2 regions of the Weissella soli genome follow, and region 1 is predicted to be linked to the other one. Evidence: predicted binding sites of a transcription regulator. Region 1 holds the regulator's gene; the other holds the start of a gene.
What was found. Region 1 encodes LexA, which represses DNA repair genes until DNA is damaged. Its sites were predicted from a motif close to CNAACANNTGTTNG; they were not measured.

Region 1 (12,316 bases):
AGATTTGCTTATGTGTCCCATTCGCAATACGGGCCAATGCCGCCATGGGTTCACCTTGTGATCCGGTAGACAGAATTAACACTTCATTGTCTGGCAGGCGATTGATTTCGCGGGCATCAACGAGCATATCCTCAGGAATATCAAGGTAGCCTAAGGCACGACCATTTGTGACCGCGTTGTCCATTGAACGACCGAAGACCGAAATTTTGCGACCATGTGCGATCGCAGCTTCAGTGGCCATTTGGACACGCGACATGTTTGAGGCGAAGGTCGCAAAAATAATCCGGCCATCAATTTCATCAAACAATTTGTCAATCGTCTTACCGACCCATTTTTCTGACTTGGAGAATTCATCACGTTCAGCATTGGTTGAGTCAGACATTAATAGTAAGACCCCTTCAGAACCAATCCGTGCCATCTTTTGCAAGTTTGGTGGCTGCTTAGTGGTTGGCGTGAGATCAAACTTAAAATCACCCGTCTCCACGATCACACCAGCTGGTGTCGTGATGGACATCCCAAAAGTATCAGGAATGGAGTGTGTTGTTCGGAAGAACTCCACTGACATGTGGTCGAATTTAATGACATCATCTTCTGACAATTCATGTAATTCAACCTTACCAAGTAAGTGATGTTCGTCCAATTTGTTTCTAATTAACGCTAAGGCGAGTGGTCCTGCATAAACAGGAACGTTCACAGCATTTAAGAAAAAGTGAATGGCACCGATGTGATCTTCGTGCCCGTGGGTAATCAATAACGCCTTCACTTTGTCACGATTTGCAATGAGGTATGAGTAATCAGGAATGACATAATCAATCCCAAGTAACTCATCTTCTGGGAACTTAACACCGGCGTCAATGACGATAATTTCGTCTTGCACTTGAATCGCATACGTATTCTTACCGATTTCGCCCATACCACCCAAAGCAAATACCGCTGTCTCGTCTGAACGTATATCCAGATTTGTTGACATTCAAATACCGCCTTAGTCTTCTTTGGCAGCTGCCAATTCGGCAACCGTCACAACTTTGAAATTAACACCTTGTTGTTCATAGGCCAAAGCCTTGTCTGACAACGCCTCGATCAGTTCGATGTTGTGGCTGGTGTTTTCTTCAACGATCATCCGAGCTTCAGGCATGTTCGCTGCATCAATGTACAATGAACGTGTGTCTTCACGCTTAGGGTTACGTTTCTTTGTCTCTTGGTAATAAACCTTAAAAATCATGAGATAAATCTCTCCTAAATATAAATTTTCTGTTAGCTAATTAGTCGACGACTAACTAGATCGAACTTTCTTGTTCCGAACATTCTTATTATATAGTGTATCAGAAAATGCAAGACTATTCCATATTTCGTATTCTTTTACGCACGAAAAAACGACATTATCAGTTAATAATGTCGTCAGATAAGCGGACGACGGGAATCGAACCCGCATTCCCAGCTTGGAAGGCTGGAGCACTAGCCATTGTACTACATCCGCATATTAAGTTGATACCTTGTCTAACCAGACAAAGCGGACGACGGGAATCGAACCCGCATTCCCAGCTTGGAAGGCTGGAGCACTAGCCATTGTACTACATCCGCATATCCACGACTTCTCGCAAACAACAATATTCATAATAAAATGTTTTGCAACGGATGTCAACACTTTCCCGCTATTTCAATTAAGCGTATGATGTAGATAACAGATTAGGAGGTTTGATTATGTACGTTTATACCTTTAACAACAGTACCGATCAAGTACCAGCCGTTGGGTTTGGTACCTGGAGTCTCAAGGGGGATGCCGGGATCGCAGCCATCAAGCAGGCCCTCACCAATGGCTACACCTATCTAGACGGTGCCTTTAACTATGATAACGAAGCCACTGTGGGCGAGGCGATTCGGCAGTCCGGTAAAGCCCGCGATGAATTGATCATTGCTTCTAAATTGCCTGGTCGCTATCAACATTACCAGGCCGCTTTGGATACCATTCAAGAATCCCTCCTCCGTTTGAACTTAGAATTTTTTGATGTTTATCTGATCCATTGGCCAAATCCTAAACAAGATCTTTACGTTGAAGCTTGGCAGGCCCTAATTGAAGCTAAAAAGCGGGGTTGGGTTAAGCACATTGGGGTGTCAAACTTTACACCGGCCCATATTGATCGCTTGATTGCCGAAACCGGCGTGACCCCTGAAATCAATCAAGTTGAGCTCCACCCATACTTTAACCAAGAAGGAACGTTGGTCTATGATCGTGAGCATAAAATCATCACCCAAGCCTGGAGCCCATTGGGCCGAGGCAGTGAAATTTTGAACGATCCTGTGTTGACGTCCATTGCAAAGGCACATGCCAGATCAGTTGGTCAAGTGATTCTACGTTGGGATCTACAACGTGGCGTGATGGCACTACCAAAGTCAACTAATGCCGCTCGTCAACGCGAAAATTTGGCGATTTTAGATTTTGAATTAACTGGGGATGAAGTCCAAATGATTAACTCTCTCTCTCGGGTTGATGGACGTTTACAGAACCAAGATCCAGATATTTATGAAGAATTTTAAGGTAGCTACAAAAAACACCACCCGTCAGTGATGACGGATGGTGTTTTTTTAGTCGATTTATTTGTGGTTTTGTTGGGCCTTCATTTGCGCCATCATTTGGTTCAAACGCTTTTGTGAAGGCTTTTGACCCATTGAAGTCATCATTGATTTCATCATCTCTTCAGAGATAGGTGGGTTCTTCTTCAAATAACTTTCCATTGAACGACGGGCCAAAAAGAACCCAGCAATGGCACCCAAAACTGCCGCAATCACGACAATAACGATCCAAATACTTGTACTCATAATTGTTTTCTCCATGTATGGTAGCTAACTACCCATAATTTATTCATCTTATATTCTATACGAAAAATAAGTTACTGGCTATGTAATTCACAAATTCTTAATAACCAGTTATGCCAGCAGCGCGGTGCCCGCGACTAAACCTGTCATGAACTGCCCGTGCTGGATTCAAATTAATCTTCGCGGACACCCTTTTCGCGTTGCACTTGTTTAATCTTTTCAGGCGTCACTTCATTACCATCATCATCGAATACTTGTAACATTTCGACCTGTGAGCGGAAGGCTGCCCGGAAGTTGGCCAAGAATTCTTGGCGCAAATCAGCGCGTTCAGCTTCCTCTTCTTTTGTCAATCCTTCAGCCGTCTTGTCCTTTGCTGCCAATTCGTTAATCCGTGTCCGAACCGCTAAGATACGTTCACTTTCAGCCATCTTTTCACCCTCACTTCATCTTTTAATTTTACCTGATGCTTATTTTACCACGTTTAAGAAATTGTTTCTGTCCGAACATTTTGCCAGACAAACGCGCTTTAACCATGTAAAATTTGAGACAGAACTATATTTGAAAGGAGGCCTGCGCATGGCTGAACGTGGTCACACATCTGATATTATCCTTCGTTTCATCTATTCCTTTCTCCAATCCAACGGTTACCCACCCGCGATTCGTGAGATTGCGCAAGCCGCGAATTTGGCTTCACCTTCAACGGTGCACGGTCATTTGAAACGTTTAGAAAGTAAAGGCTTTTTGGTTCGCCATGATGATAAAAATCGCGCTATCGAGCTAACCGAAGCTGGATTAGCACATCTTGGCATCTACCAAGCAATCACCACAATGCCCGTTTTTGAACTGGCCACCATCAAATTTGATGACAATTCCGTACCGCAATTCCCCATTCCACCGAATTTATTACAACACCGCGGTAAACTTTTCATGATGCGTTATCATGGCAGTCATTTAAAAAATATGGGCATTTTAGATGGTGATAATATCATTGTGCGGCGTCAAGAAACCATCGATAACGGTGAAATTGCGATTGTCCGCTACCGGGCGGATGAGTACTATATCGGTCGGTATTTCCAAGAGACTGAACGCATCCGTATCACCACCGATAACGATGGCATTGCCCCAGATCTATTAGACCCGGCGTACCTCACAATTTTAGGCCGTGTCGTCGGTCTATACCGGGACTCAATTTACTAAAAAAGCACTAAGCCACAGCAAAACGGCTTAGTGCTTTTTTATGCTTGAATATCACGAACAATGTAAACCGCTGTGTATACCGGTGCTAAGACCGAACTAATGGCAAATAACTGATCGATTACCCCGATTAAAGGCAGTCCCATCGCTTGGACACCTAATCGTAAAATAGAGAACAAAATCATCAAAAGGGCTGCCAAGCGCCAGACGTTATTTAAAGCTGGATGATCTAACCGACCATATTGCAAGCCAATTTGATAAAAGGATACGGCTAACAATATGACGATGATGAGACTCACTAGTGCGCGAACCGAGATGGTTTGGTCAGCGCTGATGACACTGGCCATCGAAGTTGGTGGCCAAATCACGGCGAACACGACCCAAACTGCCCAACCGATCGTCGCTCCACGTACCGCCACCATCAATTTAGCTTCACGATGATACTGTGCCAGTAAAAAAAGCGCACTAAAAATTAAAAGGATCAATAAATTCCCCAACAAATTAACGCCCATAAAGCCTGCTTGCATTGGGGCATCACGGGCGAATAACACTTCGCGGGGATACGCAATTGGCTGGAAAAGCCGCCAGAACAACCCACCCAATAGCGGCATTAGGACAATCACAACGCCCCCGAAAATTCCGGCTAGCCACACAAATCGTTGCTGCCACCACTTTTGTTGCATGTTTCAAACTCCATTCTGCACTTGCAAATGATATGTACACAGGCATAACGCCTGTAAATGTTTATTTCCGTAGGTTCAATTCAGAGATTTTCAACAACACATCCACGGCTTGGGCCATGACGGTTGTCGAAACGTACTCAAAACGACCATGCATGTTCTCGCCACCAGCAAACAAGTTTGGTGTGGGCAAGCCCAAGAAGGTAATCTTTGAACCATCAGTTCCCCCACGTACGGGTTCGATGATTGGTTCAATCGCTAATTCCTTCATTGCCTGCTCAGCCAAATCAACTGGCGTCATATCATCCTTCAAGATTTCGCCCATGTTGTAGTATTGGTCATGCAATTCTACCGTGACGCGCTCTTCACCAAACGCTTCGTTAAACTTAGCCGCAATGTCTTGCAAAGTTTGCTTACGCTCGTTGAACTTCGCCCGATCGTGATCACGAACGATGTACCGCAATTCTGCTTCTTCTGGGTTTCCAGCGACATTGATGACATGCCAGAAACCTTCGCGTCCTTCAGTATGTTCTGGTCGGTCACTTGCAGGCAATTGTGCATGGAAGTCAAAAGCCACTTGAATAGCGTTAATCATCGTATCCTTGGCCGAACCAGGGTGCACATTTAATCCTTGAATCTTCACGCGAGCATCAGCTGCTGAGAAAGTTTCCCATTCTAATTCGCCGAGTGGGCCACCGTCCACCGTGTATGCAAAATCAGCGCCAAATTCAGCCACGTTAAAATGATCTGCCCCGATCCCAATCTCTTCATCAGGACCGAACCCAAAGACCAACTTACCGTGCTTAATTTCAGGATGGGTTAACAAGTACTCCGCTAACGTGACGATTTCAGCCACCCCTGCCTTGTCATCGGCCCCGAGCAAGGTGGTCCCATCTGTTGTAATCAAGGTATGTCCTTGATACTTCTTCAATGATGGGAACTGCGCCGTCGTCAATTTGAAGTCATCATTCAACTTGATGTCGGAAACACCATCATAATTTTCAACAAATTGTGGGTTGACGTTCTCAGCGTTGAAGTCAGCCGTATCAACGTGTGAAATAAACCCAATGGTTGGGACTTCCTCGGCCACGTTCGCCGCTAATTCGGCAAATACGTAACCATCAGCCATTGTTCGCACATTCTCCAAACCAATTGACTGCAACTCCGCAGCTAAATCAGCCAAAAAAGCGACTTCCTTGGGATCTGAAGGTACTGTTGTTGATTCCTCATTTGAACGTGTATTAACTTTGACGTACTTGACAAAGCGTTCAACCAAATTTGGATATTCTGTCTCTACCATGCTAAAAACCTTCCTCTAAAAAATATAAGTGTATGGATCTGTATTTACGGTTGACGCAAATACCCGGGTTAATGCCCAATTATTTTCAACTTGCCATCGTTGGACTAGTTCAGCCATTTTCGGCTTGGCAATGGCTTCCATATGATGATCCGGGTCGATCACGACAAAGTCATCTGCTAACACATCGTGCCCTACATGATAATACAAATCTGCCGTTACATAAGCATCGGCACCCGCGGCCAACGCGGCCGGGTACTCGCTACCACCATCGCCACCAAGCACGGCAATTGTTTGAATCGGCCGTTCTAGGTCATTGGCAATCACCCGCACCGTCGCGACATCAAAAGTTGCCCGCACTTGTTGTGCAAATTGCGCGACGGTCATTGGTGTTGCTAAGGTACCGATCCGGCCTAACCCTGTTACGCCGTCTGCATTTGGCAGAATGGGTTTCGTTTGGGTGATCCCCAATAATTCAGCTAACCAATCATTCATGCCATCAGTCGCCGCATCCAAATTGGTATGCGCGGCATAGACCACAATATCGTGCTTGATCAAATCAGCGTACATTTGATTTTGTGGCTGTGATAAATCAAGATTTTTGGCTGGCCGAAACATCACTGGATGATGGGCAAAAATAAAATCAACATGCTGTTCAATGGCTTCTGTGACCACTTCTGGGCGCACATCTAACGTGGTCATCACTGTTTTGATATCACGGTTAGGATCACCGATCTGCAAGCCAATTGGATCCCGTTCCCACGCTAACTCGCGTGGCGCATGGGCTTCGATCTTTGCAATTAATTCACTAGCTATCATGCCAACACCTCCAGAATGTGATCCCGGGCGGCCTGATACGCGTGATATGCCGGTGTCGCGGTCTTTTCCGCTGCAGCTAGCTGAGTCATGATTGTATGAATCCGATCGGCTTCTTGTTGCCAACGGGCTTGCCAAACTTCTGGTCGGCGTGCAAGATTAAACGGCCCAAATTTCAGCTGTCGGGTGGTAAACTTTGTGACTCCCGGTTCAGCAACTAGGACTTCGTAGTAATGATTGTCATCAAAGACCATCGTTTCATCAATCAAAGCGTAGCCATTATCTTGTAACCAAGTACGAACGACATCCACATCAATATTGGGTTGTAAAATCAACCGTTGATACTGTTTTCCTGGCGTATGCCCAGCTGTTAAAATCTCGGCAATCAATCGGCCACCCATGCCTGCAATCGTCACCGTATCAATCTTGTCAGCCGGCTCAATTGCTGCAAAGCCATCCCCTAAGCGCCCAATCAATGTCTCACTTAAATGTGTGCGTTCAATTTCATGTTGCACATTTTCTAACGGCCCGGCGGCCACCTCGCCAGCTACTGCAAAGGAAATTTTTCCTGTCAATAATAAATGCGCTGGTAAATAGGCGTGGTCCGAACCAATATCTGCTAAACGGGCCTGTGCGGGTACAAAAGACGCCACCAGTGCTAACCGTGGCGACAACGACATCGCGTCCATATGCATCCTCTTTTCCTAATCAATATCTAATATTTTAGCACAATATCAGAACTTCTTCCGCCTGTTATGCTTTTGCATGATGATTAACGACACCCTGTTCGTTAAATTCACGTATTAATAGTACTTATTAATTTATTTTTGCTAAAATGAATAGAATTAGCAAGCAAGGAAAGTACTATGTCTGACTATATTTTTTTAATTAACCCCTCTGCCCGATCGGGTAAAGCGACCAAGCTTTGGCCGGTTATTGAAACCTATTTAAAGGAACACCGCTGCCATTATACCTTTCGGATTAGTCAACGTTTAGGCGATATCGCCAATTGGACGGCCTGGTATGCCTTGCACGGTCTCCCTGACAACACCTATCTCGTGGTAGTTGGTGGCGATGGGACGCTTAATGAGGCACTGAACGGCATCTTACACGCTAAGCCGGCTGCCCAATTACCACTGGCATACATCCCGGCTGGTTCTGGTAATGATTTTGCCCGGGCCCATGGGTTACCTAGCACACCCCTCGCCGCGCTCGAAATGATTCTCAACACGACCGCCACGCAACCGCCCAAGTTAGTCGATATTGGGGTCTATGCCGACAGTTTGACCAAGCAACCCGCTTATTTTGTCAATAACATCGGGATCGGGTTTGACGCCCTTGCCGTATTTAACACGAACCACTCGCGTTCAAAAAAGGTGCTAAATGCCCTTGGGTTAGGCAAACTCGCTTATCTGACATCCATTGTCAAAACGCTAGTCCATCAGGTACCCTTTACTTTAGACGTCTATGTGAATGGCCAGCATACACGCGTGCATCAAGCCTATTTGCTGACTCTCTCGAATCATCCTTACTTCGGTGGCGGCGTAAAAATCCTGCCAGATGCTAACCCGACAGATGGCCTTCTCGATTTGGTCGTGATCGAAAAACAAGCTACCATGCGTCGTTTAATCTGGATTCTGGTCAAAATACTAACCGGTAACCCATACGAGCAACTACCTGAGGTTCACCGCTGGACAAATGCCAAAATCCATCTCCGCACCGACGAAATTAATTATGCCCACGCCGATGGTGAAGAACTTTGCCGGCAAGCCATTAATTTGGAATTCACGACCCAGCCATATCCCTTCTGGCTGTGATGCTCATAAAAAGACCCCGCAACAATTTGATGCGGGGTCCTTTTTGGTTTTCATCGATGAGGTGTCTCTTTGAAACTTTTATGTGATTACTTTGCTGATCGAGGGTTACCAGATGTAACTGCCTTATCAGAAGTAACAGACAACTTTGCCCAGAAGTTGTTCGTTGGTGCGGTTGTCCAGCCCTTCACACGACCGTTTACCAATTGCACATCGATATTAGTACGTGTTGGGATGGTGTAAGCTTCATCATCAACCACCAACTTTTGGAATGCCTTAACACCAGCAATCAATTCCTTGTCGGATGTTGCAGCTGACGTTTCCTTCAAGTTCTTTGTTAAAGCTTTTGAAGTAACGTGACCCAAGTTGTATGGCGCGTTGTCAGCCCACAATTGGTCAAATGTTGGTGCAGAACCTTCTGACCAACCACCATCAGTGATATCCCAGTCATTGTTGTTAGCTAACACGATTGATTGCCAAGTTGAAGGATCAACGAGCTTGTCTTGATACAACTTCACCTTGATACCAGCGGCCTTCCAAGCAGCAATGTAAGCCTTAGCTTCAGCTTCTGAAGTAGTTTTACCTGAACGAGCCAAGTATGTCAAAGTCAATTCTTTACCACTCTTAGCAAAGTAACCATTGGCATCCTTCTTGTAGCCAGCCTTCTTCAAGTACTTCGCCGCGTTCTTAACATCACCAGATGACTTGGTTTGGTAACCCTTAACTGACTTATTGTAGAACTCACTCTTAGTAATGTTCTTTGATACAAGCGTTGACGCAGGGACAACCAAGCCGTTTCCGTACTTCTTAGTGACATCACCGACGTTCATTGCATAACCAACGGCCTTACGCACGTTCTTGTTTTGCAAAGGTGTTGAACGATCTTGGACAATCTTTGAGGTCTTAGCATTTGTGTGACCCAAATTAAAGTACAATTCCCAGTAACCTGAGTCGTATTGCCCAGTTGATGCGTAACCCTTGGCATTATTGAACTTTGACAAAACAGCTGTGTTACCATCTTTCCACAAAGCTGATGGCACGGACGTCACGATATCAAACTTCTGCTTGCCCAAATCAGAAGACAACTTCGTTTGGTCTTGGTTGACGTAGTAGGTAATTGAAGCCAACTTAGCCTTCTTGCCGTAGTATTCACTGTTACGAGTGAACTTAACCGTTGAGTCTGATGAAACTGACGCTACCTTGTATGCAGCAAATGACAATGGGTGCTTTGTGACCTTTGTTGAAGTAGCCAAATCCTTTGACTTAACATCTTTCAAGTCGTGGTATGGCAAGGCATACGTTGGAATACCATCCCCCCATGCCAAAGCGGCTGGCAATGAAGTATATGAAATCGTCAACTTCTTACCATTCTCACCATCGTTGTACTTAATACCAGAGATTGAGTCAGCCTTACCATTTTGGAAATCCGTCACACCTTTAATATTTGTGTAAGCCGTTGAGAAATTGCTCGTGGCCACCTCATTAGTTGCCAAAGTCTCAAGTGAGAAGGCCACGTCACGAGCAACAACTTGCTTACCGTCTGACCACTTCAAATCCTTACGCAAAGTGATGGTAACCGTCTTCTTGTCCTTGTCGATCTTGAAATTAGCTGGCCCACCATTTTCCAAACGATTCTTTGAATCTGAATAGAAAATGGAGTTACTTGCTGGTCCCAATTGTGAAGCTGCAGCAGACCATTGGGTAAATTCAAGATATCCACCAAATGAAATGGGGCTAGAAGCAGTTCCTGGTGTGGTTACGGTCAAGCTACCGTTTTTAACTGCTGTCTTTGCATTTTTATAATCACCCTTAAATGATCCGGCACTCGCGACCTTTGCTGTAGATGAGCTATTGTTGTTTGATTGATTGGCCAAGATGGCCCATGCACCACCGGCAACGACAATCAAACCACCCACGCCATATCCGATTTTCTTTCCCGTACTTACCATAAACACTTATCCTCATCTTCTAAATCCACTACCTTAAACGTGAATTAAATTTCTAACTGTTACCAAGTTTACCAGTGGAAATTAAAAAGTCAATACTTTTTCTAATCTAATTCTTATTTAATTTGATTTTACACATTTATTAGCTATACAAGCTATTAAAAAGGCATTTTTAAAAAATCATTCATCCTTTTGAAACCGTTTCACTATGGCTCATTAAGGCATAACTTAAATAACCATCATTATTTTATGAGAACAAATATAATAAATTTAATAAAAAAGACATTCCAAACGGAACGTCTTTTTTAAATTATGAAATTGATTGGCGTTGATCGATTGCTCGGCGAACGACTTGTCCTAAGACAACAATCCCAAAGGTGATAATAATCAAAACCAAGGTAACTGGTAACCACAACCACCAGTTCGTGTAGATTGATGAGGCCGAGCTATCACTTAACACTGTCAACATTGAACCAATTGAACTCGTACCGTGCTTCAACCCAAACCCCAAGAAAGTCAACCCAGTTTCTAGACCGATCGAGCCGGCTAAGGTGAGTGCATAGTCAGAAATGATAGTTGAAGAAATGTTTGGCAAAATACCCGTGAACAAGATTTTGAACCAAGGTGTGCCTGATATCTTACCTGCTTCAACATAATCACGATTGACTTCGGACAGCGTTAACGTGCGCACCAACCGCACGTTCGCCGGCCAATTCATCAGTGACAAAATAACAATCAAGCTCCAAATGGACATCCCCTTGGCCGTTGAAAAAATAATTGCCAAAATCATCAGAATCGGCATCACTAACCAAAAATCGATAATCCGCATGGCAAGCCAATCGACCCAACCACCAAAATAACCAATCATCATCCCAAAGACCACCGAAATCAAAGTGATCAACGTGGCCACCCCGAAACCGATAATCAAGGAATTACGGGCCGCTACAATGAGCGTCAAGAGTAAGTCGGCCCCTGAGTCTGTCGTGCCCAGAATATGACCATTGGTCAATGGAGGCAGATTAGAATCCAATACACTACTCATCGTGCCAATATCACTGGGAACGAAAAGTTGCCCGATAAAAATAAACAAGAAGAGCACGATCAAGAGTATCGTGGCAATCAATCCTAAATTATCATGCTCGAGTTCACGCCAAAAGTTTTTGACAAAGCGTGACCCCAAGCGTTGTTTGTTAAATGTACTTTTCATGTCACACCCCTTACTTCACACGAATGCGTGGGTCAACCCATGCAGAAATGATATCTGACAATAACCCACCCAGCAAGGCTAAAAATCCTTGCAACAACATCAATGCTGTAATCACTGTGTAATCACGACTGGTTAAGGCTTGTACGAACAAGGCCCCAAGCCCCGGATAACCGAACACCGTTTCAGCAAAGATCGCACCACCAAGCACACCCGTAATTGAATAGCCAATCCCAGAAGCGATTGGCAAAAAGGCGTTTCGTAAGATGTGGCGCCGGAAAACATCCTTCAGATGGACACCCTTCGCCCGTGCCGTCCGCACATAATCTTGCGCCTGTTGATCAAGTAAATTAGCGCGTAAATATTGAAAAATACCATTTGTACTAAACAACGCAATCGTCAATGCTGGCAAAAATGCATACCGTAAATTACTGAAAAAGTTCGTCAAGAAAGATTGTGAATCATCAATACCCGTCCCGGAACTTGGGAAAATGGGAATCACATACACAAACAAAACCATCATGATGAAATAAAAAACAAATGAAGGGACT
Region 2 (12,316 bases), 570 kb from region 1:
CATGATGCTCGGTGACCGTCCGGATCATCACCGTATCTGCCAAATCAATCGCAACCATCACCATATCCCATTCTTGCTCACCATCGGCATGAATGAACGGCGTATCTAAACTGATATTCAATTTGGCATACGCTCGTTCAAGCACTTCCATTGTCGAATCCCCCAAGTGTTTTTCTACATTATAGCAAGCTCCCGACTAATTAACAAAAACATTCAGAGGAATGCCAACTTCATTCACATCTGATAGGGTGCTAACAGATAATCCCTGACCGCTGGCGTTATGCGCGTATGGTGTGCTTGAACGAAGCGCTGGACATCAGCATAAGTCGCCAACGTATATTTTGGTTGCGCGACCACCTCGGCCGCTAAGTACGCCTGCATTAACTTGACATCGTTTAAAGAAATGGTCGTCATTCCCCAAGGAGCCGCCAAGAGCAATTCTTCCCATTTGCCTTCAATCAGGGCAATTGCGCGCCGATAATCATGCCCTTTATCAATAATCGTTTGCAAAACTTCCGGTGAAGTGACCTTCATTTTTCTACCTCCATGTAAAGCACCCGGCCAATTGGTTGACTAACGGATAGGACCTGCTGTGCCGGTAGCACCCAGGTGACATTTTTAAAATGGTGCGTATCCACTAACTCTTCCCCCACACCATCAGTTAAAATGACGACTTGCGTGTGTTGCCACTGAAAATGTGCTGTTTTGAGTTCATCAAATAAAGCCTGGTAGGTTGTCCCACCACCCTGATGGCGCTTGGTGAGATCCGCCAAGGGATAAACGGCGCTATCAAAAGCATAAAGCACGACTTGGCCCTGAATTTGTCGTTTAAGCGCGCGTGCTTCATTGACAAAACGCACCGCCAAGGTCGCATTGATTGAGGCAGATTGATCCACAAACACGACGACTTGCACTTGTTGATTAAGCACCTGTCCTGGCAAATCAATCCGGTATGGCTGCCGGCGGTTGAATCGAGCCCGGGTAGCGTGATATTCAGCTGCTTGGTGAATGCGTTGCTGCGTGAGGATGCGTCGCCAATTCAATGTCTGGGTTCCGTGCGCCTCGATTGCTTGGGTGCCAGAGCCTGGTAAGCGGCCCCGCCCCGCAATGTGGGCATCTGTCTGCGCTTGATTGATCAGATTTTCCAAGGCTGCGCCCGCTTCAGTGGCCGACTGTTGGCTAGTTGCCCAGCCGGCATGCATGGCTTGGTCGTTGGTTGTCCCCCCTGATGTTTGTAAATCATCTAAAAAAGGCAATAACAACTCATAGTACTGTTGTGAATCAGCAAAGGTTGGCAACTGAATATGAAAGCGTTGAGCAAATTTTGCTGGTAAAACTTTCCCAGCAAAATCAGCTTTAACATACTGATTGACAGCCAAATCCGTTGCTAAATTAACCACCCGTCGTAAATTATCAGTGGGGATGTGCCCATAACGGATGGGATGTTGCCACACTAGATGCAAGACCTGGTGTGTCAAGATACCCAATATGTTTTCAGCGGTGGGGTAGGTCACAACAAACAGAGCGGGATTAATCACCAGTTGCCATTGATGCGTCGCGTACCGCACGTCAACCGCATTCTCGGCCTGGTCATCATAGACGCGGGTCAGTCGTAATAAAATTTCACCGTAAAACCGACTGTCATCTAATAATTGGCGTGCAGCTTGTTGAATTTGCCGTTCAATTTCATTAGTCAGCATCCAGCGCCACCTCGCTAATCAATTGATAAAGTTCTTCTGTTGAATGACTTTTTGCATTATACAATTCATTTAATAACTCACGCGATATTGCCTTAACAACGACATAACGACTATCTGGCGCCGCTGCCTCCAAGAGCTGCTTAAATCGGGTTGCATTTGATGCATCAGTTAACGTTACCTCCAGTAACGCCTGCTTCAACAACGCGATTTTGGTGACCTCAGAGAGGTCATTAAATTGCGTCCCTTTAAAATCAGGGGAAAATAGTTCCGCCATGGACAAAGTCGTCCCCTGTTCCCGCCAATACTGCACAAATAGTTGCGCATGTAAGGTACCTAAATCGCCCGCAACGATATCAAAAATCAACTGGTCTGCCATTTTTGGCGCTAATTTCTCTAACTCGTATAAATTATCCGATACCCGCTGCCAAGCACGCGGCGTCGGGTTTAAATCTGCTCCACGTTCGCGGGGGAATAAAGTATCAGGGGTGGTTGCAATATAGGCAGTGACGAGTGGGTGAATGACCGGCCGACCGGCTACTACGGTTTTTGCCCACTGCAACCAATCCGCGACATCGACGCGCATCACTAACCGCGTCGTGCGATCCTTAATCGCCGCATCCCCAGCCATGACCGCATAATTACTTTCCTCAAACCCGGGCATATCACTATCTGGATTTTCTGCCAAGATAATTTGCACCTCAGCTGGTAATTGCAGTGAATTAATTTGCCGTTGCAAAACTAAATTCATTAATTCAGACTGGACCGCTTGGCTACCCCGATTAAACTCATCCAGAAACCATAAGATCGGTTGACCAGGATGGGCTTCGGCTTGCGCGATAATTTCAATTAAGGTATGTGTATAACCGTATTTAACATCCGCTAGCTCACCATAACGGCTCGTCATCACAAATGCGTTAGCCGTAAACGGAGGAATGGGCATCACCAGATCCCCCTTCTCAGACAATGACACGACCGTGGTAAACAGCTTGGCCTGCATTTGGCTGGCAACGGCCACGACCAGCGCGGACTTGCCGATGCCGGCTTCACCAACGATATTAGGTACATTACCACCTTGCAATACCAACGGCACCGCCACTAATAATTGTTGATATGATAGACTCATAATTTCACCACCCACTACAGCTTTTGCTCCTAAGTTTACACCACTTATCAGACAGGCATCACAAAAAAAGCAGCCATCACGGCTGCTGCTTAGTTTCATGCTGTTCAATTTCTTTGGCCACCTCACTCGGGCTAATTGGTGAGGTGCCAATATTCATCAGGACGGCTGCAGCGACCCCTAAAAAGGTATCAAATACCCGTTCTACCGCGTAGAAATAGGACTCACCCGCTGGTACAGTTAACGAAATCATCAAAAACGCCGCGGTTGAACCAATAATCCCGCTATTATTGTTGATACCGTCATTTAAAATGATGAGCGCCATTAACAAGAGTGGGACTCCAATCACCTGAACCAACTCGGCATTATGGGTATAGTTTCGAATCCAGATGTAACCCACCGCAAAAGCACCACCCAAAAAATTAGCTAATACGCGGGACTTACCAAAGTGTAAGGTCGTTTCAAAGTCCGAACGTAACGCAAATACGGCGGCTAAACTGGCAATCATCGGGTTACCACGATGCACTAATGCAAAGCCCGCTGTCACTAATAACACGGCGAGGCCGGTTTTTAAAGTGCGCAGCCCAAACCGAAAATGTAATGAGCCAATCTCCATGAGGAATTCCCCCTTTTTTTATACGTAACGCTTGGTGCGTCGCATAACTAGTAAAGCAATTCCTATAAAGATAACATATACCCCTGCAACCAACAACGCCATCGCACGAAACATGTTGATATAGCCATGGGCATCGATCATGAAACCACCAACGACCGGTCCGATTGCTCGGCCCATGCTGGGGGCGGCCGTGACTAACCCTTGATAACGCCCTTTGACCGCCGCTGGCGTCAATTCATTAACCAGCGCGGGTAACATTGGAAAGACCATAACCTCGGCAATCGTGGTAATCACCATCGCCAAGACAAAGCCTGCAAAATCTTTGGCAAATGAAATAGAAAAGAATGCGCCGACAAATAAGGCCATCCCAATGATCAACTCTAACCACATTGCCCGCGTATTCGTTGAGAGATTCAATGCATTGATAATTAACTGGAAAATCACGACTAAGCCACCGTTGATCGTCCACAACATTGAATACTGCCAGAGCGGTAACTTTAAAACTGATTCCATATAGACGGAAATCGACCCATTCCATTGGAAATAGGCAATCCAAATACCAATCAAAGCGACAATGACCACCCCGATCATAATGGCATTAGCTCGGGGTAATGTCATCTTACTACTGCTATGCTCAGTAACATGGCGTTCAAGTGGCACATCAAAGTTAAGATAAACAATAATGAATAAGATGGTATACATCAATAACGCCACCACAAATAACCACTGCACCCCAAAACTATAGATGGGGCCAACTAAAGAGGTCGCAAAGACCATGCCAAAATTAGCTGTGAAATACAACATGTTGTAAACAAAGCGACCGTCATAATGATGAACACTCGTTCCGTAAGCATTGATGATGCCACCCATCCAACCGGCCATTAAGCCATAAAACGCCAAGAAGATGGCATATGATGGCCAACCATGATAGAAAAACAACCCTAATTGGATCAGAATCATCATGCCGACCCCAAATTTAATGATATTAATTGGCTTAAATTTATCAAACAAGGCACCACTGATGGCACTGCCTAGCGCTTGCCCAGCTGAATTTGCTAACAACACCCAACCAATGGTCACCATCGATTGATGGAGTTCACTGTGGAGATACACTGATGTCAGTGGCCACACGAAACCCATGCCGAAATTATTAATAAAACTCACTATCAAGAGCCATTTTAGTGATAGCCCCGCCGTATTCTTTGCCACAATTTTCCTCTCAATCTGTCAAACCTACCCCAGTATCATGGGCTAGCGCATAAAAATTAAAATGTGGAACTAACTGACACCAGTTAGTTCCACATCATGCTCTGCATCCTTAATTAACCAAATGGATTACTGTCATCGTGGGTGTAATCCACCGAAGAGAACTTATTGTATGATTTCACGAATAACACGTGTGCCGTGCCTCGTTCACCACGACGGTTCTTTTCTAGAATCACTTCCATGTCACCCACATCCGCCTCTTCATGCCGCGGATCCTGCAGACTCTCCGTATTGTCATTGTCACGTTGATAATAATCATCACGATACAAAAACGCGACAATGTCGGCGTCTTGCTCGATTGAGCCCGATTCCCGCAAATCAGACATCCGTGGTCGCTTATCATCACGCGATTCGACCCCACGTGAGAGTTGTGATAACGCAATAATCGGTACATCCAGTTCCATGGCCATGTTCTTAATTGCCCGCGAAATGGCTGACACTTGTTGTTGCCGTGACTCGTTGCCGGTACCTTCGATCAATTGCAAATAATCAATGATTACTAGGCCAAGTTTGCCTTCACGTTTCACCAAACGACGTAGCTTCGAACGAATCTCTGAAACCCGGATATTGGATGATGCATCCATGTAGATTTTTGTATTGCCTAACGAGCTCATCGCCACCGTTAAACTCGTCCACTCTTCATCGGTCAATTGCCCGGTTCGAATATGTTTTGAGTGGACATTGCCCTCAGCAGCCAGCATACGATCAACCAAGTCCACCGCAGACATTTCAAGTGAAAAATACGCCACGGGTAAGGTGGGGTTTTCCACCGCCACGTTCTTCAAAATATTCAAAGCAAAGGCCGTTTTACCCAAACCCGGACGAGCCGCTATGATAATCACCTGACCACCACCAAAGCCGGTGGTCATATTATCGAGCGCTGGATAACCAGACGCCAAACCAACCACCGTACCATCAGCCTTGGCATTTAGTTCAATCCGGTCGAATGCATCGGTGACCACGTCACCGATCCGTTCAAAGTCAGCATCATTGGCCCCGGTTTCAATCGCATCCAAACCTGATGATAACTCTGAAATCAAATCTTCCACCGACTTCATATCGGTATATGATTCCTCGGTTCCATTAGCCAACAAATCAATCAACCGCCGACGTAAAGCTTTTTGTTTAACAATATCCGCATAGACTGGGGCATTACGCGCAATCGGTACCGCAACGGCTAATTCAGCCAAATAGGCTTCACCACCAGCGTTTTCCAGCTGGTTCATGATATTTAACTGTTCAATTAAGGTCAGTACATCAATTGGTCGGAGATTTTCATCCAGGGTCAACATTGCACGATAGATCAGCCGGTGCCGTGTTTGGAAAAAGTCATCTGGTTCAACAATCGCATTAATTTCAGCTAACGTATCCGCTGGATCCGTGCTGATCAAGACTGAGCCTAGCGTCGCTTGTTCAGCCTGAATATCCTGTGGCGCCTGTTGTACCAAAGTGTTCACTTCATCCGCCATTATGGTTACCTCCCATTTCATTCAAGAATCCTATCTTACTATCATACCAATCAAACGTTCATTTGTGGATAGCAAAGGTTAAAATATATTCGTTCCCTTAATCACCACCGCTTGACGCAATCTCGGTCAATAAAAAAACAGATATCCGTTTGCCGAATATCTGTTTAACTAGAGGCATTTTAAGTTAGGCTTCTAAAGCTTGGGCCGCGGTGATGATGGCTACCTTGTAAACATCTTCTTCGTTGGCACCCCGTGACAAATCAGCCACTGGGGCTGCTAATCCTTGTAAGATTGGTCCGATCGCTTCAAAGCCACCCAAACGTTGCGCAATTTTGTAGCCAATGTTCCCTGATTGTAAATCAGGAAAGACAAAGACATTCGCGTGACCAGCCACGCTAGATTCAGGAGCCTTCGCCGCCGCCACCGTCTTACTGAAGGCCGCGTCAAACTGTAATTCACCATCAATGGCTAAAGTGGGCGCCGCTTGTTGGGCTAAAGCAGTGGCCTCGATCACTTTATTGGCCTGTGGTGCTTTAGCTGAACCCTTCGTTGAAAAGCTTAACATGGCAACTTGTGGTTCTAAACCAAATGTCTTCGCGGTGTGTGCTGATTGAATCGCGATTTCTGCTAGCGTTGCCGCATCCGGATCAATATTGATGGCCGCATCAGCAAAAATATAGCGTTCTTCTGCGCGTTGCATAATAAATGCACCTGAAATACGTGATGATCCTTGAGCGGTCTTAATGATCTGTAAGGCCGGCCGCACCGTATCACTCGTTGGGTGCACAGCACCGGAAACTAATCCATCAGCCAACCCAAGATAAACCATCATCGTACCAAAGTAGTTCACATCCCCTAACCACTTTTCTGCTGTCGCGGCATCCGTCTTACCATTTCGACGTTCAACTAATGCATTGACCATGCGATCGAACGCGTCCTGTGGATATTCGGTTAAGTCAATCACTTGGACACCTGACAAATCAAAGTGATTGGCGGCTGCAGTTGCCGCAATGGTCGCCTGGTCACCAAGCAAAATTGGCTTGACCAAGTCACTTGCTGCCAAACGAACCGCCGCTCCTTGGATCCGGGCATCTTCTCCTTCAGGGAATACCAAAACCTTACCTTGCCCCTTAATACGGGTGCTTAATTGTTCAAAGAGTTCCATGAGAAATACTCCATCTTCTTAAAATCAAATTTCATCTACCAACTATATTATCCCACAATCAGTAGGCACGTGCCTAACGATAAGGATATCATTTTAGTGAACTTCTTCACATAGAAATTATACCCAACCAGCCGGCACGCGTCTAGTCTGTTAATAAAATTTGGTTGAATTTGTTTTTACCGGTATACTTAAACTAAATACACGACGTGACGACTGACGGGATTGGAGGTACTTTGGATGACTACCGTTTATTTACAACAAACGTCACAGCAACAAGGTTTCGGTGTGAGCCGCATTACGGATCAAAACGGCAAACTGCTTTATCATATCATTGGGGACTTTGGGCGTCCCGGCGATCAATTACAATTAATTGCGCCCGGTGCTGAAAGCCATTGTAAAATCGTGCAAACTGCCGCCGGTTTTTTACCGCGCTTTGTTTTGAAATTAGATGCCCAAGAACTCGGGTCGTTCGGTCTCTCAACCCAATTTCGCGATTTATTAGTCATTAATCACTTAAATTGGCTGGTCATTGGTAACCCACAACGACGCCACTATTCGGTCAAAAACCTCACCCGTACGTTAGCCCGGGTCGTCCCCACAAATAACTTTCGTTTGCAAATCACCTATACTGATGAAAAATTTGGCCCTGCGATCATCTTGATCATCGCCTTTATCGACCGTTGGCAAACCATTCAAAGTCAGCAACGTTATCCAGCTTGGCAGCCTTTATTTAGCCAAAAGCTGGCTGTGCAAAATATTAAATATCACGCCTAGGATCTAATCATGCCAAACTTCACCGCGATTTCAACGCAAATCGAATTAACCCACATCTTCAAAACCATGCTGCCAGTTGCCCTCGGCCTATTTGGGCTCATGACACTCTGGTCGATCATTTGGTCCTACCGGTTACATCACCACTGGCACCTCGCCATCAGGCGGTCCTTAGCGCATTTAGTGCTGGCATTTGCAATCAGCCTGATCGGTTTTCAAATCTGGCAAACCAATATCTTCAATATCGCCGGGACTACGCAAAAACAGCTACAGCACTATCACTATCAAAAATTACAACGCACGCACACAATATATGCGCTCACGGCCCGTCAACGCATTGCTAAAATGGTGATGCGCAACGCTGCCAACGGCTATCACAAGCAAGGTTTCGTTGCGATCCCAACCCGTTCAATTCTATTACCAATCTACGATGATGCGTACTCAGTGGCCGGTCTTAACCAAGGGGCAAACTACGCTAACCGCTCGGCTGATGATCCCAATGGCACTAACATGCCAGTCATGGGCCAGGGCAATTATGGATTAGCGGCCCATAATTTCAACGATGGCCACACTGGTTTTTCTGCCCTCCAAAAAAACCGGAGCCAAAACGCGCCCTACCTGCAAAACGGTCAACCCGGTTCATCTGATTGGCTGCAAGGCCAAAAGGTCTATCTCGCAAATGGCACGCATATCTACACCTACACCATTACGGGCCAAGACCTCGTCAAGCCAAGCGATGTCAGTGTATTGAACGCTACGAAACACGCTAAACTAACCATTATCAGCTGCTTGTTTCCTGATACCAATTATCGCATCATTACCCATGCGACCCTTACTAAGTCAGCGACTTGGGCCAACGCCAGCGACCGCACAGTTGGCTACTTCGATTTAACCAACCAAGCGACTAATGCGCATGCCGCTTGGTTTAATCCGGGTACTGAGGAAGGTGTCAACGGGGATGCCGGCGGTACCAAATAAAGATTTTATCGTGCAAAAAAGGCCAATCCTAAGGATTGGCCTTTTTCGGTCACACTGTTATCCAACTGCAGACTAGCAGGTTACCACCATGCCCAGTGCTATCATTAGACATTTAAGACCTTGTTCAAGAACTCTTGGGTCCGAGGGTCTTTTGGTTGATTAAAGATTGCTTCTGGTGTGCCTTCTTCACGAATCAAACCATTGTCAAAGAAGACCACCCGATCAGCCACTTGCTTAGCAAAGCCCATTTCGTGCGTAACGACGATCATCGTCATGCCTTCTTGTGCCAATTCCTTCATTACTGCCAAAACATCCCCCACCATTTCTGGATCTAGGGCTGACGTTGGTTCGTCGAACAACATAATGTTGGGATTCATCGCCAAAGCACGTGCAATCGCCACACGTTGCTTTTGACCACCTGACAAAGTATTTGGCTTCACATCGGCCTTCTCGACCAAACCAACGCGCTCAAGGAGCTTACGTGAGGTTGCTTCAGCCTCTTCCTTACTCATCTTACCAAGTTCAGTTGGCGCTAGCATCAAGTTTTCCAATACCGTTAGATGCGGAAACAAATTGAAGTGTTGGAACACCATACCAATGTTCATGCGCGTCTTATTAATGTCATTTTTAGGATTCTTAAAATCCCAACCCGCAATCTTAATCTCACCTGAATCAACTTCTTCCAACTTGTTTAAAGCACGTAAGAAAGTTGACTTACCAGACCCTGAGGGCCCGATCATGACAACGACTTCACCTTCTTCAACACTCAGGCTGACACCCTTAAGGACTTCATTATCCCCGTAACTCTTGTGTAAATCTGTAACTTCAACAATTTTAGCCATTACTTCAGCCTCTTTTCTACCCAGTTAGACAACCATGTCAACAATGTGATCACGATGAGGTACAAAGCTGCCACCATCAACCAAACCTTAAATCCTTGTAGATTACGGGCAATGATTAAGGTTCCAGTTTGTGTCAATTCGATAATTCCGATCGCTGACAATAGTGAGGTGTCCTTCAATGTGATAATAAATTGGTTAATGAAACTTGGAATCATCAAGCGGATTCCTTGTGGCATCACGACCTTACGCATCGCCTTGCCATATGGCATACCAAGCGAACGCGCCGCTTCCATTTGACCAGGATCGACTGACATAAAGCCACCGCGAACAAAGGCTCCAATATAGGCTCCTTCATTCAAAATCAACGTGATAATTCCAGCAGTAAACGCTGGGATACGTTGTCCCGTCACATTAGGAATACCGATATAAATGAAGAATGCCAAAACCAACATTGGTAGGCCACGGAAAATATAAATAATCGTTGCTGACAAACCTTGAATGAACTTTGAAGGTACCACACCCATGACACCTAGCAAGATTCCCCAAATTGAAGCCAAGACAACACCAAGGACGGTTAGCTCAATCGTCTTAATCAAACCATTCAGCAAAGCACTGCGGTTTTCATTGAAGATTGATACAAAGCTTGTGCTGTCATCCCGTGATGAATCAGCCTTAACTTCTTTGTAGTTAACCCCAGTATCTCCGAGATACTTGTTGACGATTTTGTCATAAGTACCATCGGCAACGATCTTCTTATAGCCTGCATTAAATGACTTTAGTAGCGCAGCTTGTGAGCCCTTCTTGACACCAAACCCATACCAACCACCATTGGCAACCTGCTTTGAAATAATCTTCAAAGCCGTTCCTTGCTTAATGGCGTATAACATCACTGGTTGATCTTCAAACGCAGCAACCGCGTTACCTGTGATGACCGCGTTATACATAATATTTGAATCATTATAATAAGTTGCTTTAAAGCCATACTTCTTTTGAATGGATTCGGCATATGTTGCTCCGGCGGTTCCGGTCTTCAATGCAACCGTCTTCCCCTTCAAATCCTTCAAAGACTTCACCGTCTTGTCTTTAGCAGAAATTGCGACGACAACCCCCGTCTTGTAGTATGGTTCACTGAAATCAAACGTCTGCTTACGTTCGTCAGTGATTGTCATTCCGGCTAGAATTCCATCTACTTGACCAGCTTGGACCGCCTGAACACCGGCATTGAAGCTCATTGGCTTCAATGTATAGGTGAAGCCTTCTTTCTTGGCGATGGCCTTTAACATATCCATGTCGATTCCGATGTACTTCCCATTCTTTGATTGGAACTCAAAAGGTGGGTAAGTTGAATCCGTCGTAATCGTGTAGTGTGGTTTGCTTGCCGCATTTGCCTGTTCAAACCCCACCAGCATTCCAAATATAGCCGACGCGATTACTAACAGACTTACTAGCCATTTACGCATTACACACTCCTCCATTTTCTCTAAATTCGGCTAGTCTTAAGCTAACCTCAAAATACTCTAATAGTTAGTTTACCTGAAATCAAATTTACAAGACAGAATTTATGTTAGCTTTTCTGACATCAGGTTACAAAATCTTTACAAATCTCATCGATCAGACCTGGGTGCCACGCTTGCTGTTCATGATGAACTGGGCAGCCACATAATAAATCGCTGCCGTCAAAGCCATGGATACAAAAGTGGCGCCGATCGTATCCGCAATGAAACTAATTTTCTTCAAACCAAAGTACAAGCTGACACCAAGCACCCAGGCAATGATGGCGACCCAGTTCACACCCTTATTATACCAATACGCTCCGTCAATCTTGGTAAATTCATCAAAAACATATGCACCCTTGCGCACCAGGAAGAAGTCCACCAAGAATACGGCAATTTCAGGGCCCAAAAACATGCCAATCGCATCGAGAAAGACAATAAATGAATCTAAGAATGAAGCGACCACTAAGGGGATAAATGAGACGATGGTAGCGCCAATAGTGACCAGCCACAAAGCTGGTGTCAGTCGTAGCTTGTGGAACATATTTGTTAACGCAGAGCCGGCCGCCATCAAATTCACCGCATTGGCCGTCGTTGATGTAATGATGATCACCACCAACGCCAGACTGCCTAGACCTAACTTTGAGGCAATGGTTGAGGGGTCCGAATTATTTGGATCAAATGCGTTCAATGTAATTGCGGTCGCGATGGTCGCCATCAAGCCCACAAAAGTGAACCAGAACAACCCGATATTCGCACCCAGAAATGACAGGGTCGTCGCTGCCTGCTTCTTCGGTGTAAACCGTGAAAAATCGGCGGCTGCGGTGACCCACGCTAAATTGAACGCGGCCAAAACGTCAACCGCGGCACCACTCGTCATTGCAACTTTGGCAGGC

Region 2: dnaB (replicative DNA helicase) is a predicted target of LexA. The motif match lies at 6,223-6,236, and genes of this name have one in related genera.

What each region holds. Positions count from the first base shown of each region.
Region 1 covers NZ_CP017326.1:864,442-876,757, forward strand. The annotation lists gene rnjA (ribonuclease J1) at 1-970, opposite strand, end outside; gene WSWS_RS04035 (DNA-directed RNA polymerase subunit epsilon) at 983-1,222, opposite strand; tRNA gene WSWS_RS04040 (tRNA-Gly) at 1,406-1,477, opposite strand; tRNA gene WSWS_RS04045 (tRNA-Gly) at 1,510-1,581, opposite strand; gene WSWS_RS04050 (aldo/keto reductase) at 1,702-2,535, shown strand; gene WSWS_RS04055 (YneF family protein) at 2,593-2,817, opposite strand; gene WSWS_RS04060 (DUF896 domain-containing protein) at 2,988-3,242, opposite strand; gene lexA (transcriptional repressor LexA) at 3,391-4,011, shown strand; gene WSWS_RS04070 (hypothetical protein) at 4,050-4,691, opposite strand; gene pepT (peptidase T) at 4,753-5,988, opposite strand; gene WSWS_RS04080 (Nif3-like dinuclear metal center hexameric protein) at 6,004-6,804, opposite strand; gene WSWS_RS04085 (tRNA (adenine(22)-N(1))-methyltransferase) at 6,801-7,490, opposite strand; gene WSWS_RS04090 (diacylglycerol/lipid kinase family protein) at 7,668-8,618, shown strand; gene WSWS_RS04095 (ABC transporter substrate-binding protein) at 8,705-10,564, opposite strand; gene WSWS_RS04100 (ABC transporter permease) at 10,872-11,768, opposite strand; gene WSWS_RS04105 (ABC transporter permease) at 11,779-12,316, opposite strand, start outside.
Region 2 covers NZ_CP017326.1:291,850-304,165, reverse strand. The annotation lists gene ispE (4-(cytidine 5'-diphospho)-2-C-methyl-D-erythritol kinase) at 1-151, opposite strand, end outside; gene WSWS_RS01455 (hypothetical protein) at 235-534, opposite strand; gene WSWS_RS01450 (DUF2201 family putative metallopeptidase) at 531-1,700, opposite strand; gene WSWS_RS01445 (P-loop NTPase family protein) at 1,690-2,823, opposite strand; gene WSWS_RS01440 (FUSC family protein) at 2,900-3,436, opposite strand; gene WSWS_RS01435 (MFS transporter) at 3,455-4,645, opposite strand; gene dnaB (replicative DNA helicase) at 4,759-6,171, opposite strand; gene pta (phosphate acetyltransferase) at 6,356-7,336, opposite strand; gene WSWS_RS01420 (LURP-one-related/scramblase family protein) at 7,574-8,110, shown strand; gene WSWS_RS01415 (class A sortase) at 8,120-9,085, shown strand; gene WSWS_RS01410 (amino acid ABC transporter ATP-binding protein) at 9,190-9,927, opposite strand; gene WSWS_RS01405 (amino acid ABC transporter substrate-binding protein/permease) at 9,927-11,387, opposite strand; gene WSWS_RS01400 (cytosine permease) at 11,539-12,316, opposite strand, start outside.